4 regions of the Azospirillum sp. FG154 genome follow, and region 2 is predicted to be linked to each of the others. Evidence: riboswitches for the same ligand, from Rfam matches in the RefSeq annotation. Region 2 holds a riboswitch; each other region holds the start of a gene.
What was found. A riboswitch is a leader RNA that binds a small molecule or an ion and turns the genes downstream of it on or off. The one in region 2 is predicted to bind cobalamin.

Region 1 (4,178 bases), on a different contig from region 2:
CGCCTATCTGGCCCGACACGGCGCGCCCGCCAACCTGACCGATCTGGCCGCCCATGATTGCCTGATCGGCACCGCCGACCATTGGCTGTTCGACGATGGCGGGCGGGATTGGTTGTTCCGCCCGCGCGGGCGCTGGCGTTGCAACAGCGGCTTTTCCGTGCTCGACGCCGCGCTGCGCGGCTTTGGCCTGTGCCAACTGCCCGATTATTACGTCAAGGCCCCCATCGCCGACGGGCGGCTTGCGCATCTGCTGCCACAGCACACCCCACCCAACACCGCCGTCTGGGCCGTCTACCCGCAAAAGCGCCACGCCCCGCCCAAGGTTCACGCCGCCATCCGCCATCTGAAGGCGGGGTTGGCGCGGCGGCCTGAATATCGCTGACACAGTCGCTATTAAGAATCATTTGCAAATAAAGCGCCCCGGTTTTACGCTCCGCCCCGTGTTCACCCCGAACCGGAGCCGTCGATGCCGACCACCCCCACCTTCTCCGACCACCGCAAGCGTCTTGCCGAACTCAAGACGGCGGAAAATCTGGTGGTGATGACCTTGCGCCTGTGGGCCGAACCGTTGCGGGATCCCGAAAAGGCGCATCCCCATTGGCAGGATGGTTTGATGGCGGCGGGTCTGTCCAACGACGCGGCGGTCGCCTTTGACACGGTGATGCGCGTCACCATCGCCGCCGCGCTGCGCCCGCTGGACGTTCACCGCCCGACCTGCCCGGCGCTGGGAACCGACGAGGCCCGGTTGCTCGGCATGATTCGTTTGATTCAACAGGACCAGCACGGCGACGCCGGGGTTTTGCTGGCGGATTGGCTGGCGATGTCGGGGGTCCGCATGGCTTTGGCGCCGCTGTGCATTCTGGCCCACGCGCTGGACCGCGCCGGTTTGCATCTGCCGACGCTGCATGACGGCGCCCCCGTGACCGGGCGGGTGATCGACTTCCCCGAATCCCGGCGGATGGTTGGCGCCGATCCCGGCTCCCGGTTGGTGCATTGATCGAACCGACGACGTCTTGTCCGTGCGACGCCGTCGGTCGATTTTCTACCGCGTTGGCGTCAAGCGAGCGCCAAGCGGTCCAGCGCGGTGACGCGACGCAGCGGGCTGGCGACGGTCAAACGATCAACGCCCTTCAACGCCACCCAGGTGAAGACCGGCTCGCACAGCACCAGCGGCAGATAGGAGGCGGCGAACAGCGCCCAATCGGCCAGCGGTGTGGCCTCTTCGCCCAGGAACAGCCAAAAGCCGACCATGGCGACCACGCCGGAATAATAAGCGGCGTCGAAGGCCATGATGCGCCGCCATGTGACGGTGGCCTTGGCCGCGCCCTCAGCGAAGAAGCGCTTGCCCACGGTTTCATGAACCGTGACCAGGGGCACGATCAGCGACAGGCTGTTGACGCCCAGATGCAGCAGATCCTGCGGCTCGAACAACACGCCTTGCAGCAGCAGGCCGATGGCGAATCCGAACAGAGTGGGCAGGAAGCCGAAGGTGAAATAGACGGCGGACGCGCCGATAAAATGCAGTTCCGACGGGCCGACCGGCAGATGGAAGATCTCCATGAAGATGGAAAAGAACAGCGCCGCAAAGGCGGTTTTAACCAGTTCAACTGGCTTGCGAATCAGCGCCGGGCTGTAAACGGCCAGCGCCGCCACCGCCGCGCTATTCGCGGCGGTGACTTTGACGGCGTCAAGGACGCCGGGTTCAATGTGCATGTGCGGATGTCCTGAGCGGTGAAAAGCGGAAATGCGACCAGTCGCGCCCCAAAAGCCGCGCTTGGTCGGACGGACTCAACGCTCAGCCCGATAAGAAAAACGTCATCGCCACCTCCCCGCCGTCCCACCGACGGCGTGCTGGGGTTGTTGGAACGGTGGCAGGTCTCCTGGCTTGCGGCGTCACGCATTGGGTCGCCTTCCCGGCTGGATGGCCAGTGGCGTCGTGACCCAATGCTCACCGCTTACAGTTGCGGGGGCAGCCCCGGATTTGGCCCTGTTGGACCGCACCGGATTCCCTTTTCACGCGGCCGTCGCTGGAACGCCGCGCACCACCGGGCAGAAGGGTAGCCCGGCGGTCTCTCTCAATCCAAGTCTTTTCGCGCGTGGGGCGCCCCGCCGCGTTGCGCGTGACGACGCCAATCGCCTCACATAACCGCGCCCAACTGCCAGGGCACAAACTCGTTGTCGCCCATGCCGTGCGCCTCGCTGCGGGTGGGCGCGCCGGACGCGGTGTCGAGCATCAGTTGGAACAGCGCCGCCCCGGCTTCGGCGACGCTGACGCCGTCGTCCAGGATGATTCCGGCGTTGAAATCCATGTCCATGCTCATACGGCGGAACAGCGCGCTGTTGGTGGCGAGCTTCAGCGAGGGCGTCGGCTTGCAGCCATAGGTCGATCCGCGCCCGGTGGTGAAGCAGATCAACGTCGCCCCGCCCGCCACCTGCCCAGTCGCCGACACCGGGTCGTAACCCGGCGTGTCCATGAAGACCAAACCACGCGGCGCCGCTGGTTCGGCGTAATCGACCACGCCCATCAACCCGGTTCCGCCCGCCTTGGCGACCGCGCCCAGCGATTTTTCCAGAATGGTGGTGATGCCGCCCGCCTTGTTGCCGGGGGACGGGTTGTTGTTCATGTCGCCCTTGTGCATCCGGGTGTACTCCTCCCACCAACGGATTTGTCCCAGCAACTTGTCGGCGATGGCCGGGCTGGCCGCCCGCGCGGTCAGCAGATGCTCGGCCCCGTAAATCTCCGGCGTTTCCGACAGGATGGCGGTGCCGCCCTGCCGCACCAGCAGATCGACCGCCGCGCCCAAGGCCGGGTTGGCGGTGATGCCGGAATAGCCGTCGGAACCGCCGCATTGCAGCCCGACCGTCAGATGACGCGCCGGGACCGTCTGGCGGGTGACGGCGTTGGCGACGGGCAGCATGGCCTTAATCAGCGCAATCCCACGCTCCACCGTTTCGCGGGTGCCGCCTTCGTCCTGGATGGTCAAACGGGCGAGCAGTCCCTCGGCGCGCGGGGCGAGGCTGTCGGCCAACGGGGCGAGTTGGTTGACCTCGCAGCCCAGCCCGATCAGCAGGATCCCGGCAAAGTTCGGGTGGTCGGCGTAGCCGCGCAGGGTGCGGCGCAGGATCGCCAGCCCCTCGCCGCTGCCGCTCATGCCGCAACCGCTGCCGTGGGTGATGGCGACGACGCCGTCAACGTTCGGGAAGTCGGCCAGCGCGTCGCCCTTGAACGCCTCGGCGATGTAGCGGCAGACGGTGGCGGAGCAATTCACGCTGGCGATGACGCCGATGTAATTGCGCGTGCCGACCTTGCCGGAAGAGCGGACGATCCCTTGAAAACTCGCGTCCTCCGTCACCGTCGTCGGTTGGTAGGCGCCGCCCACAGCCTCGTCCAGCCGGGCGTCGCCCATGCCCAGATTGTGGACGTGGACATGCGCGCCCGCCTCGATCGGCTGCGTCACGCTGCCGATGACCTGCCCGTATTTCAGCACCGGCGCGCCAACACCGAGCGCCCGCAGCGCGATCTTGTGGCCGCTGGGGATGGCGTCGCGCGCCACGCCGGTGAAGTCGCCGACCTGCACGGGCGTTCCCGCCGCAATCTCGCGGGTGGCGACGGCGACGGAATCGGCGGGGTTCAGCAGGATGAGAGCGGGCGCGGTCATCGGTTCGGCGTCCTTTTAGAGACAGGTCAAGGCGGCGCGCAAACGCGCCTGCGGGATGGACAGGGTCAAATCGGCGGCCAGCGCCACCACCGGGGCCAGACGGCGTTGAAGCTTGTCGGCGTGGTTTTGCGCGATGTCGGCCAGACGGTGATCCAGGAACGGGTTGAGAAAGCGGTCGCGCACGCTGTCGCGGTAGGTTTCGGCTTCCGACCCCTGGCCCAGCGCGGCGAAGACCGGCAACACCTCCTCCCGCCACAGCGCTTCCAAATCGTCGCGGATGGCCGGGACGTTCATCGCCTGGAACACGGTTTCTTCCGGCGCGCGCCCCTCTCTCAGCCAGCCGTCGGCCAACCAGGTGTGGCCGAGGTTGAGAAGATGCAGCTTCAACCGCTCCACCGGGGCCAGTTCGTCCACCAGTTGGATCGCCGGGTGGACGCAGGGCAGGATCAACCCGTCTTGCCGTTCGATGGCCCACAGGGCGTAGGGTTCGGCCACCGCGCCGACCGGGCGCAACGGCTC
Region 2 (4,178 bases):
ACAGCGTCATCATCCCGGCGTTGCGCGGCTGGATCGCGGCGGCGGGCGACGACGAGGCGCGCGCCCGGCGTGGGGAACGCGCGCAGCTCGCCTTCGGTCTGGATGGGGCCGATTGGGACATGGAGCGGGTTCTCGAACGGTATGAGATACTGTACGAGGCCGGTTTGGTCGTCGAATCCTTTCGCGACCGCGATTTGGCGGCAAGGATGGCCGAGGCTCCGCCGCCCGGCGGCGTCCTGCCGCGCGCGCTGGGCCGTCCGATGGCGCGCGACGGGCGGCGCGTCCTCGCCTCCGCGCTGGAGCGGCTGCGCGGCAAGCTGAAATACCGCCCCATCGTGTTTGAATTGCTGCCGCCCACCTTCACCCTGCACCAGCTTCAACAGGTGGTCGAAGCCCTGTCGGGCGAACGGGTGCACAAGCAGAATTTCCGCCGCCTGATGATTTCCGGCGGTCTGGTCGAACCGACCGGCAGCTTTGAAAGCCAGACCGGCGGACGCCCCGCCGAACTCCATCGCTTCCGCCGTCAAGCCATCCACGAACGGACCAGCGCCGGGGCGATCCCCTCCGCCGACCCGTCCGCGCCGCCCGCGTCCAATGGCCGCTGACCTTCCGTTTTTCGGCATGGCGTCGCTCTGCGCTCTCGCCGCTCTGCCGGTCGGGCGGGTGATCGGCGCGATGGCCGAGGCGCTGCCTGATCGCCCTTGGCCGGAGGATGAAGGCTGGCGCGGACGTCCGCGCCCATGGGCGACGGCGGGCGCGGCGGCGGTGGCGGCGATCACGGCGCTGGCGTTGCCCTGGTCCCTGCTGCCGGTTGGCTGCCTGTTCGGGTGGGCCTTGCTGCTGGCGTCCCTGGTGGACGCGCGGCGGCGCTTGCTGCCCGATGTCGTCTTGCTGCCCTTGATTCCCTTCGGCTTGACGGTGACGGCGTGGGAAGCTCCGGCGGGCGGTTTGACCGACGCGCTGACCAACCACACGGCGGCGGCGGCGCTTGGCTACGCCCTGTTCGCCGGTCTGGCGGCGGGCTATCGCCGTTTGCGCGGGCGCGATGGGTTGGGGCTGGGCGACGCGAAACTGTTGGCCGTCGCGGGGGCTTGGCTTGGGATGGAAGGGCTGCCGAACGTCGTTCTGCTGGCGGCGCTCAGCGCGCTGGGGGTGACGGTCGCCCTGGCGGCGGCGCGGCGGGACCGCCTTTCCGGCGGCGCGTCAATCGCGTTTGGCCCCTATCTGGCGGCGGCGCTGTGGCTGCTATGGTTGGCCGACGGCGGCGCTTAAGCGCTGCAACTTTTCTTTTTGGTGGGAAAGCTTGCCGCGCGGCGTTGGGCGCAGTTGTCAACGCGCGCCGGGGGGCCGATACTGGTCGTTATGGTTTTCACATCGGATTGTCCATGTCTCACCGCATTCTGATCGCCGACGACCACCCGCTGATGCGCACCGCCTTGGCCCAAACCATTGGGCAGGCGATGGCCGGGGCCGAGATTCTGGAAGTCTCGCGGTTCGACCAGATCAAGCCGGTGCTGGAAACCGGCGAGGGGGTGGACATCATCCTGCTCGACCTGCACATGCCGGGGATGAGTGGGCTGATCGGCTTGATGATGCTGCGCTCCGAACATCCGGCGATTCCGGTGATCGTGGTCTCGGCGTCGGAAGATCCGGTGACGATCCAGCGTTCGATTGATTACGGCGCCTCAGGCTTCGTGCCGAAATCCGCCCCCAACACCCAGATCGTCGAGGCGATCAACGCGGTGTTGGACGGCGAATTGTGGTTGCCGGAACTCCACGGCGCGCACGACGCCGAGGCCCCCGACCCGGCCCAGCGCGCGGCGACCCTGACCCCGCAACAGCTTCGCGTGCTGGCGGGCATCGCCGAGGGCAAGTTGAACAAGCAAATCGCCTATGAGATGAACGTCGCCGAAACCACGGTGAAGGCCCACGTCACCACGATCCTGCGCAAACTGAACGTGCTGACCCGCACCCAGGCCGCCGTTCTGGCCAGCCAACTGGCCCTGGCCCCCGCCCCGCCGCCGCCGGTGGAGTGAGGCGGCGCGGTCGCGCCGATCCGCGACTGATAATGATTGACCACCCGTCTGTTATATTATAACGTCCGCGCTCGACGGTTCCCCTCTGGGGATCAAAAGGGAACACGGTGACGCGTCCGCGCGGAATCCGTGGCTGCCCCCGCAACTGTCAGCGGATCGCCAAAGGTCCTTGTGACGCCTTGCCCCCAAGGCCGTCATGCCACTGCGCGCCGGTTCCCCCGGCCTGTGGGAAGGCAGACCGAACGCCATGATCCGTGAGCCAGGAGACCTGCCGTCGTCGTTGAAATCCCATGCCGGGCGGGGTTGCCCGGGGCAGGAGTCCTCATGATGACGCCGCGCGCGCTCTTTGCGCGCCGATCTTTCCGCTGTCGCCGCCGCCCATCCAACGACCGGCCCATCCGCCGGAGCTGTTGAGGCGTCGCGCCGTCGCGCGCTTTTCCCCCGTTTGATTCACCATCCTTGCGCGTCGTCGCGCGGGATCGTCCCGCATTTTGCGTTCCAGGATCATCATGACCATCGCCATGTCCGTTTCCCGCTGGCGCCGCGCGGCGTCGCTTTGCGCCGTCGGCGCGCTCGCCGCTTTGTTCGGTCTGTCCAGCCCGGCGGTCGCCGCCGAGGCCACCCATTATCCGTTGACCCTTCAGAATTGCGGCGTGCCGATCCGCTTTGACCAGGCCCCCAAGCGCGCCGTGTCCATCGGCCAGAGCAGCACGGAAATTCTGCTGTCGCTGGGGTTGGCCGACCGGATCGTCGGCACAGCCGTTTGGGTCGGCCCGGTGCTGAAGCCCTTTGAAGCCGCCAACAGCAAGATCAAGCGTTTGGCCGACAACGACCCCAGCTTTGAGGCGGTGGTCGGCCAAGCGCCGGATCTGGTGACGGCGCAATTTGAATGGCACGTCGGCCCGAACGGGTCGGTCGGCAAGCGCGAGCAGTTCGCGGGCTTGGGCGTCCCAACCTATCTGTCGCCGTCCGATTGCGTGGAAAAGGACAATTCCGGCAGCGGCGACGGGGTGCGCAAGCGGATGTTCACCATGGATCTGGTCTATCAGGAGATCCGCGAACTGGCCCAAATCTTCGACGTCAACGACCGGGGCGAGGCGCTGGTCGCGCAACTGCGCCAACGCGAGGCCGCCGCCGTCGCCGCCGTGGCGGGCAAGGCCAAGGACGTTCCCGTCGTCTTCTGGTTTTCCAGCAAGGACGTGAAAGGCGACGCCTTCGTCGCCGGGCGGAACGGCGCCCCGGCCTACATCCTGTCCACGCTGGGCGCCCGCAACGTCATCGCCACCAACGAGGAATGGCCGTTGATCGGTTGGGAGGGCATCGCCGCCGCGAATCCGACGGTCATCGTCATCGCCACGATGGACCGCCGCCGCTACGCCGCCGACGATCCGGCGGTGAAGCGCGCCTTCCTGACCAGCGATCCGGTCGCCAGCACGCTGGAGGCCGTGCGGCAAAACCGCGTCGTCCTGATGGACGCGCAGTCGATGAATCCCACCATCCGCACCATCGACGGCATCGAGGCGTTGGCCGCCGGCATCGCGTCCTTCGGGATGGCGCGGTGATGGGAAAGCCGGTCGCCGTCGCCCTTCTGGCCTTGGCGGCGCTGGGTTTCGCCATCGCGCTCGCCGCGTCGATTGGCGAGATGACCATCCCGCTGGAGATCATCGTCAAAACGGTGGGCAACCGCCTGTTCGGAACCGCCTTTCCGCTCAACCGCATTCAAGAGGGGGTGGTCTGGGACTACCGGCTCAGCCGCGCGCTGGTCGCCGCCTGTTGCGGCGGGGCGTTGGCGGTGTCGGGCGTCATCCTGCAAGCGCTGCTGCGCAACCCGCTAGCGGAACCCTATGTGTTGGGGATTTCCGCCGGGGCGTCCACCGGCGCGGTTCTGGTGATGATCGCCGGGATCGGCGGTGGGGCGCTGTCGCTGTCGGGCGGCGCCTTTCTCGGCGCGGTCGCCGCCATCGCGCTGGTCGGGTTGCTGGCGATGGGAAGCGGCGGCGGGTCGGACCGCGTGCTGCTGGCCGGGGTGGCGGGGTCGCAACTGTTCAACGCCATGACCTCCTACATCGTCACCACCTCGGCCAACGCCGAACAGGCGCGCGGGGTGCTGTTCTGGCTGCTTGGCAATCTGGGCGGCGCGCG
Region 3 (4,178 bases), on a different contig from region 2:
GGTGCTGGACATGGGGCGGCGGGAGTTGACGGGCGCCGATGGCGTGGCGGTCTCGCTCAGCACGTCGGAGTTCCTCCTGCTGGAGGCGTTCGTGCGCCGTCCCGGCCTCGTGCTGTCCCGCGAGCAGCTGCTCGACCTGACCAAGGGCAGGGCCGCCGACGCCTTCGACCGCAGCATCGACAATCAGGTCAGCCGTCTCCGCCGCAAGGTGGAAAGCGACCCTCGGAATCCGGCCCTGATCAAAACGGTCTGGGGCGGCGGCTATTCCTTCGCCGCCGACGTGAGGGACCTGCCGTGACCGGCCTGCTCCGCCGCATCGTGCCGCGAACCCTGTTCACCCAGATGGTCCTGCTGCTCACGGCCGCCGTCGTGGTGGGAAAGCTGGGAAGCTGGGTCGTCTATCTGGATGAGCGCGCGTTGGCGATCCAGCAACTGCGGCTGGACGACACCATCGCCAAGACTGCGGCGACCATCCGGCTGGTCGCGGCGACGCCCCCCGCTCTGCACGACGATGTTCTGGAGGCGTCCGGCAGCGCGGAATTTCGCTTCTGGTGGGATCGCCAGGAGCTGGCCGCCTATGTCCACCAGACGGAGGAGATCCTTGCGGCGCGCGCCCGGCTCAGCGCCATGGTCGGGACGTCGTTCCGGGAGGTCCGGGTCCAGATCATGCGGCCGACCACGCCGCCATTGGATGACCTGAATGGACTGGAGCATCTGAAGTTCATGGCCTCGGTCCTGTTTCCCGACGGCCGTTGGCTGAATGCCGCGACGGTGCTGCCCCCTCGCCCAGGGGTGCCCGCCGGGTCGATGGCGCTGTCCATCTTCTCCGCCGTCGCCATGGTGGCGCTGGTCGCCTTCTTCATCTCCCGCCGGATCTCCCGTCCGCTCCGGTCGATCGGCGAGGCCGCCGAGCGGCTTGGACGCGGCGAGGCGGTGGAGCTGGACGAGAGGACGGGGCCGGTCGAGGTGCGGCGGGCGGCGACGGCCTTCAACGTCATGGGCGCCCGGTTGCGCCGGTTCGTCGATGACCGGACGCGGATGCTGGCGGCGGTCAGTCACGATCTGCGGACGCCGATCACCAACCTGCGTTTGCGGGTCGAACTGCTCGACGACGGCGAGACGAAGCAGAGAATGTTGCAGAACGTCGAGGAGCTGCGGCTGACCGCCGAAGCCATCCTGACCTTCGCCCGCGAGGAGGGCGGCGAGGAGGCGCGGGCGGTGGATCTCGTCTCGCTGGTCGAAAGCGTCTGCGACGACATGGCCGACGTCGGCGCGCCGGTTTCCTTCGACGGGACAGCGAAGCTTCCGGTGACCTGCCGTCCGGCCGCGATGCGGCGGGTCATCCGGAATCTGGTGGACAATGCCGTGGCCTATGGCGATGCGGCGGCGGTGTCGGTGGCTCCGGTCGGCGTGGAGGTCCGCGTGGTGGTCGACGACTGCGGGCCGGGCATCGCGCCGGTGGATTTGGAGCGGGTCTTCGAGCCTTTCGTACGCCTCGAACGGTCGCGGAACCGTTCCACCGGGGGCGTTGGTCTGGGCCTGTCCATCGCCCGGTCCATCGCCCGGGGACATGGGGGAGACATTTCCCTGGAGAACCGGTCAGGCGGCGGGCTGCGCGCAACCCTCACCCTGCCGGCCATTTTTTCAAAACGCTGACCGACGCGCGCTATGAGCCGCTGCTGAAAGAGCGCCGCCCCGCAACTCCATGACGGTCGTGACGGAGGTGGCCCTGCCTTCTGGTTCAGAAAGCGGGGCCACCTCAATCGCCGATCAGCGCTCAGGCCAGCGCCAAACGGTCCAGCGCGGTGACGCGGCGCAGCGGGTTGGCGGCGGTCAGGCGGTCGACGCCTTTCAGCGCCACCCAGGTGAAGACCGGCTCGCACAGGACCAGCGGCAGGTAGGAGGCGGCGAACAGCGCCCAATCGGCCAGCGGCGTCGCCTCTTCGCCCAGGAACAGCCAGAAGCCGACCATGGCGACCACGCCGGAATAATAGGCGGCGTCGAAGGCCATGATGCGCCGCCACGTCACCGTCGCCTTGGCCGCGCCCTCGGCGAAGAAACGCTTGCCCACCGTTTCGTGGACGGCGACCAGCGGCACGATCAGCGACAGGCTGTTGACGCCCAGATGCAGCAGATCCTGCGGCTCGAACAGCGCGCCTTGCAGCAGCAGGCCGATGGCGAAGCCAAACAGGGTGGGCAGGAAACCAAAGGTGAAATAGACGGCCGACGCGCCGATGAAATGCAGCTCCGACGCGCCCACCGGCAAATGGAAGATTTCCATGAAGATGGAGAAGAACAGCGCCGCGAAGGCGGTCTTGACCAGCTCGACCGGCTGGCGGACCAGAGCCGGGCTGTAGGCGGCCAGCGTGGCGAGCGCCGCGCCGTTCGCGGCGGTGACTTTGACGGCGTCGAGGACGCCGGGTTCGATGTGCATGGGCGGATGTCCTGAGCGATGAAAACGGAAATGCGGGCGGGCGCCGTCCAGACGCGCCAGACGGATTCGCCAGACGGATTCAAGGCTCAGCCCGATGGATAAAACGTCATCGCCACCTCCCGACCGTCCCACCGACGGCCTGCTGGGGTTGTTGGAACGGTGGCAGGTCTCCTGGCTCGCGGCTTTGCGCGTCGGGTCGCCTTCCCGGCTGGTTGGCCAGTGGCGTCGTGACCCGGCGCTTGCCGTTTACAGTTGCGGGGGCAGCTCCGGATTTGGCCCTGACGGGCCGCACCGGATTCCCTTTTCACGCGGCCATTCCTGAAACGCATTCCGGGAACGCCACGCACCACCGGGACGCAGCGTAGCCCTGTGGCCTTTGCCGCTCCAAGCTTTTTCCGTTCACCGCCCCGCTTTGGGAAGCACGGCGCCCCTGCGTGAAAATGCCGCTCGTGTCGGGCGTGGCGCTTGGGGTAATGTGTCGCGCTGCGTGTGACGCGCGCAGCGGTTGAGCACAGCGATGGATCGGCATGATCGGGAACCGGGACAAGACGCGACGGACGCGGCGGGTCAGCCTGTTGGCTGGCGCGGTCGCGTTGCTGTTGCAGATCGTCGCCTGGGCCTGGATGCCCGCCATGGCCGCGCCGACCAACGATTCGGACAGCGCCCGGATCGTCATTTGCACGCCCGACGGCTTCAAAACCGTGCTGCTCGATGATCGTGGCGCGCCGGTCGATCCTGACAGCGGCAAAACCGACAGCGGTCAAACCGACACGGCGATGTCCGGCGGCTCTTGCCCGCTCTGCCCGTTGATCGGCGGTTTGGCGTTGCCGCCGCCGGTCGCGCTGGTCATGCCCACCGACGCCGTGCGTCATGGGCCGGAGGCGCTGCCCGGCGACCGCATCGCCGCCGGTTGGTTCCTGTCCACCCTTCAGGCGCGCGCTCCCCCCTCCCTCGGCTGATCCCGTTCGCGACCGCGTTGGAGCCTGTCTTCCGCGCGGTCTTGCCCCGTGATTGCCCGTGTGGAGTCTCCCCATGCCCGGAATCTCTTCGATTCCTGCGGATTCGGCGTTGCCCGACGCCGATCCGCTGTTTGACGCCCTGCTCACCCCCAACGACAGCGGCACCCGCCATGGCCGCGTGATTTTCGCGGCGGTTCTGGTCGCCTACGCCGCCATCACCCTGACCGCCTGGCTGTGGCTGGGGGCGTGGCCGATGGCGGCCTATGGGCTGCTGGTCGCCGCCTTCGTCGGCTGGTCGCTGGTCGGCGATTCCCGCCGCCGTCGGATGAGCGAGCGCATCCGCGTCTGGCCCGACCGCACGCGGGTGGAGCAGATGGACGGCGCCGGTCGGCGCTCGGTCAGCGATTGGCAAACCAGTTGGCTGCGCGTCGCGGTCGAGGCGGACGGCTCCGCCGGTCCCCGCCTGACGCTGGGCAGCCATGGCCGCCGGATCAGCGTCGGCGGCTTTCTGACCGCTGACGAGCGGCTGGCGTTGGCCGCCGCGCTGAAAGCGGAATTGGCGACGGCGTCCAACCGGCTGAACGGCGTTTGGACGTCCGCTCCGGTCGCGCCCTTAGCCCACGCCGCCGCCCTGCCAGCGTCCGAACGCTGAGCGTTCCCGCGCGTTCGTTTTTCATCATTCCATTGTTTTCAAAGGATTGTCCGACGTGACTCGTCTTTCGACGCGCCTGCGCGCCTCCTGGCTCGCCATCCCCGGTTTGCTACTGTCGTCGGCGGCCCCCGCT
Region 4 (4,178 bases), on a different contig from region 2:
GATTCCCGCCTTCGCGGGAATGACGGAGGAAAGTTCTTTTTCTTTCAATGAGTTGCCCATGCCAAAGATGTGTGAATGCCGTAGCGCCTGCGGGAGAGGGATTCTTAAGGTGGGGGAGAAAAGCCTCCCCCGCGACCCTATCCCGCGATGGCCCGTCGCACGGCGTCGTGGTCCAGGCCGGTTTCGCCGATCACCACCAGACGGCTGCGGCGCTCCTCGCCCGCTTTCCACAGGCGGTCGTAATGGGTTTGCACCCGCGCGCCGACGCCCTGGACCAGCAAGCGCATCGGCTTGCCCGGCACGTCGATGAAGCCCTTCAGCCGCAACACGCCATGCACCGCCGCGACCTCGGCCAGCGACGCCGCCAGCGCGTCGGGGTCGGGCTGCGGCGGCAGTTCCACCACGAAGCTGGTGAAGTCGTCGTGGTCGTGGCCCTCTTCCTCGTCATGGTGGCTGGGGCGGTTGGCGAGGTCGTCCTCGACCGCCGCGCCGACGCCCAGCAGGACCAGCGGATCCACCGCGCCGTGCGCCGCGCGGACCAGCTTGGCGTCGCGGTTCAGGGCGTCGCCGATCAACCCCTCCACGCGCGCCAGATCGGCGGCGTCGATCAGGTCGGTCTTGTTGACCACGATCAGATCGGCGCAGAGCAATTGATCCTCGAACACCTCCTCGACCGGGGTTTCGTGATCGACCGTGCCGGAGGCTTCGCGTTGGGCGGCCAGAACCGCCGGATCGGGGGCGAAGCGCCCTTCCGCCGCCGCCGCCGCGTCCACCACGGCGATCACGCCATCGACCGTCACCCGGCTTTTGATCGCGGGCCAGTGGAAGGCCTGGACCAGCGGCTTGGGCAGAGCCAGACCGCTGGTTTCGATGATGATGTGCTCCGGCGGGTTCGGGCGGGCCAGCAGCTTTTCAATCGCCGGGACGAAATCATCGGCGACGGTGCAGCACAGACAGCCGTTCGCCAGTTCGATGACGTCGTCGTCGGTGCAGGTCGGGTTGCCGCAGGCGCGCAGGATGTCGCCGTCGATGCCGACGTCGCCGAACTCGTTGATGATGAGCGCCAGACGCCGCCCGTCGGCCCGCTCCAGCAGGCCACGGATCAGCGTGGTTTTTCCGGCCCCGAGAAAGCCGGTGATGACGGTGGCGGGCGTCTTGCCGACCACCGCTTTGTTTTGTGCGGACATGCGCCTTCGCCCTTAAAAATCATCGTCGGAATCGTTGGAGCCGATGACGCGGCTCATCATCATGCCGGAAACGCTGCCGAGAACCGCCCAGAACAGCGCCGCCGTTCCCAGCGACAAGGTGACGAAACGCGCCGCCAATTCCGGCGGAACCGCGCCAGCGGCTGATTCCGCGTGGGGGGCGCCGACCAGATGCGGCAGGGCCGCCAGCAGGACGCCGCCAGCCAGAATGACCGGGTTGCGCGAAAACGCCACCGCCAGCAAACCGCCCGCCGCGCAGATCGCCGTCGCGAACCACCAGAGTTGCCGCGCTTCCAGATCAGCGCCCGCCATGCCCGGCAATTCGGGCGGCAAACCATAGGCCGGAGCCAGGGAAAAGGCGATGAAACCGCCCAAACCCCACAACAAGCCACGGCGCGCGTCCACCCGCTCGCCGATCAGCAGCATGACGCCGCCGATCAACAGGGCGTAGCCGACGCCCGCCAGCAAATTGGACGCCACGGTGGTCCACAGCCGTTGAAAGGCTTCTTCGGCGGTGGTCGGCACGCCTTCGCCAATTTCGCGAACCGGGGCGGCGGCGTGGTGATGCGCGTGGTCTGAGGACGCGGGCGCCAACGCCGCCATGGCGGCCTGAGCCACCGGGCCGACCATCGCGGGGGCGGGGGCGGCGGCCACGGGCGGAGTCACCACCTCGTATTTTTCAGCCTCAAGGATCAGCGGGACGGTCGTCACCTGCTGAACGACGGAAGCGGCCGTGCCGGAAAGCACGCCCGCGACCAAGGCGGCTGTAAACAGCCGCCGGAACAATTCCATGATCCTGGCTTAGTGGCAGGGGAACGCGAAAGAGTGACGGGCGTCGTGCGCCGCGTCGTGGATCTGCTGCGGCTGGGCGAAGCCGACGCCGTACAGCAGGAAGCTGCCCAACAGCATGGCGGCGAAGGCCGCGACGGCGGTGCGGGCGGAGGTTCCGGCGGTGGCGCGAAGCGAACGGCTGGTCATCATGGCATATCCTTCTGTCCCGCCACACCCGGCGGGGTTGGAATGAACGTCATCGTCCGGCGGCAGGTTTCCTGGCTCGCGGGTCGTCGCTCCTTGGTCTTCGGCCTTCCCAGCCCGTTTTAAGGCCAGTGGCGTAGCGAAGAGGAACTCGCCGCACACAGTTGCGGGGGCAGCCACGGCGTAAGGTTCTGGGGCAACCCGGAACCCGCACCGTATTCCCTATTATCCCGGCCATTCCGCAAGCGGCGTGGCCCGGCACCGTCGGTTTCTCACCATCGCAGCCGTTCGTCCGATTTGCAAGCCGCATCGACCCAGGGCAATCGGGTGAAGGCTTGAAATTCCTTCATTGGGAAATTCGTCATCCCCGCGAAGGCGGGGATCCAGAGTTCGCAGAGAGAATCTGACCGAAAAGCCTGGATCCCCGCCTTCGCGGGGATGACGGAAAATCCTCTATACAGGTTTATAACCCTTCACCCGATTGCCCTGCGCTTCGACCATACGGAAACGTCCGTCATCCTGACGGTGTTGGTGACGAACGCTTCGCGTGGTGTCATGTTGGTTGGACAGAGTGTCCGAGATTCTGACGCTTTCCTAAGTGCGCCGCTTTCACGACCGAAACGGCCAGCCCTTGGGACGCAAAGGGATTCGGGCGCTTTGCGATCATGGCCGCCGGTTGGCACGCTTCATGCTTACCAACAACGGCAAACGTCCCACCGGAGAAGCGGCCGGGAACCACGAGGACGACAGGGGAGGGGATTGCACAGCCGATGACCGACGACATCATCCTGGAAGCGCGCGGCCTGACGAAAGAGTTCAAGGGCTTCGTCGCGGTGAAAGAGGTGAACCTCCAGGTTCGCCGGGGCGCCATCCACGCGCTGATCGGGCCGAACGGAGCGGGCAAGAGCACGGTGTTCAACCTGCTCACCAAGTTCCTGACGCCGACCCGTGGGCAAATTCTCTACAAGGGCCGGGACATCACCGGCGCCAAACCGGCGGACATCGCGTTGATGGGGCTGGTGCGCTCCTTCCAGATCTCGGCGGTCTTCCCGCATCTGAGCGTGCTGGAGAATGTCCGCGTCGCCCTGCAACGCCCGCTCGGCACCAGTTTTCATTTCTGGAAATCGGAATCGACCCTGCACGACCTGCACCAGCGGGCGCTGGAACTGATCGAGGACGTCAATCTGTCGCCGTGGGCCTATCATCTGGCCGCTGAACTGCCCTATGGCCGCAAGCGCGCGCTGGAAATCGCCACCACCCTGGCGCTCGATCCCGAAGTGATGCTGCTGGACGAACCGCTGGCCGGCATGGGGCATGAGGACATCGAGGGAACCGCCGCGCTCATCAAACGGGTGGCGGCCAGCCGCACCGTGCTGATGGTGGAGCACAATCTGTCGGTCGTCGCCCATCTGTCGGACACCATCACCGTCCTGCGGCGCGGCGAAATCCTCGCCGAAGGTCCATACGACGTCGTATCGCGCAACGCCCAGGTCATGGAAGCCTATATGGGCACGGGTGGGGGAGCAGGGCATGCCTGACGGTTCGATCACCAAGACAGCCATGCTGGAAATCAACGATCTGCACGGCTTTTACGGCGAAAGCCACGTCCTGCACGGCGTCAGCCTGGAGGTTCGTCAGGGCGAGGTCGTGACCCTGTTGGGCCGCAACGGGGCGGGCAAGACGTCCACCATGCGCTCGATCATGGGCATCATCGGGCGGCGCACCGGCTCCATCCGCTTCCAGGGGAGCGAACTGATCGGCATGGCCCAGCACAAGATCCCGCGTCTGGGCATCGGTTACGTCCCGGAAGAGCGCGGCATCTTCTCCAGCCTCAGCGTCGATGAAAACCTGACCCTGCCGCCGGTCATCAAGGAAGGCGGCATGACGGTGGAGCAGATTTACGATCTGTTCCCCAATCTGAAAGGGCGTGGAACGACGCAAGGCACCCGCTTGTCGGGCGGCGAACAGCAGATGCTGGCCATCGCCCGCATCCTGCGC

Region 1: another riboswitch for cobalamin. It lies ahead of ACODS4_RS21765 (energy-coupling factor ABC transporter permease); the one in region 2 lies ahead of ACODS4_RS20170 (ABC transporter substrate-binding protein).
Region 3: another riboswitch for cobalamin. It lies ahead of ACODS4_RS20805 (energy-coupling factor ABC transporter permease); the one in region 2 lies ahead of ACODS4_RS20170 (ABC transporter substrate-binding protein).
Region 4: another riboswitch for cobalamin. It lies ahead of ACODS4_RS21380 (CbtB domain-containing protein); the one in region 2 lies ahead of ACODS4_RS20170 (ABC transporter substrate-binding protein).

What each region holds. Positions count from the first base shown of each region.
Region 1 is NZ_JBMDKF010000023.1:36,422-40,599, forward strand. Features, by position in the region: gene ACODS4_RS21755 (LysR substrate-binding domain-containing protein) at 1-382, shown strand, start outside; gene ACODS4_RS21760 (hypothetical protein) at 467-997, shown strand; gene ACODS4_RS21765 (energy-coupling factor ABC transporter permease) at 1,057-1,713, opposite strand; cobalamin riboswitch at 1,854-2,062, opposite strand; gene ACODS4_RS21770 (UxaA family hydrolase) at 2,139-3,659, opposite strand; gene ACODS4_RS21775 (mannitol dehydrogenase family protein) at 3,675-4,178, opposite strand, start outside.
Region 2 is NZ_JBMDKF010000019.1:117,929-122,106, forward strand. Features, by position in the region: gene ACODS4_RS20155 (NUDIX hydrolase) at 1-605, shown strand, start outside; gene ACODS4_RS20160 (prepilin peptidase) at 595-1,272, shown strand; gene ACODS4_RS20165 (response regulator) at 1,386-2,036, shown strand; cobalamin riboswitch at 2,095-2,326, shown strand; gene ACODS4_RS20170 (ABC transporter substrate-binding protein) at 2,546-3,598, shown strand; gene ACODS4_RS20175 (FecCD family ABC transporter permease) at 3,598-4,178, shown strand, end outside.
Region 3 is NZ_JBMDKF010000021.1:3,828-8,005, forward strand. Features, by position in the region: gene ACODS4_RS20795 (response regulator) at 1-298, shown strand, start outside; gene ACODS4_RS20800 (sensor histidine kinase) at 295-1,656, shown strand; gene ACODS4_RS20805 (energy-coupling factor ABC transporter permease) at 1,778-2,434, opposite strand; cobalamin riboswitch at 2,579-2,800, opposite strand; gene ACODS4_RS20810 (DUF2946 domain-containing protein) at 2,962-3,393, shown strand; gene ACODS4_RS20815 (DUF2244 domain-containing protein) at 3,467-4,045, shown strand; gene ACODS4_RS20820 (TonB-dependent hemoglobin/transferrin/lactoferrin family receptor) at 4,101-4,178, shown strand, end outside.
Region 4 is NZ_JBMDKF010000022.1:61,050-65,227, reverse strand. Features, by position in the region: gene cobW (cobalamin biosynthesis protein CobW) at 138-1,187, opposite strand; gene ACODS4_RS21385 (CbtA family protein) at 1,200-1,997, opposite strand; gene ACODS4_RS21380 (CbtB domain-containing protein) at 2,007-2,186, opposite strand; cobalamin riboswitch at 2,228-2,461, opposite strand; gene ACODS4_RS21375 (ABC transporter ATP-binding protein) at 2,951-3,718, shown strand; gene ACODS4_RS21370 (ABC transporter ATP-binding protein) at 3,711-4,178, shown strand, end outside.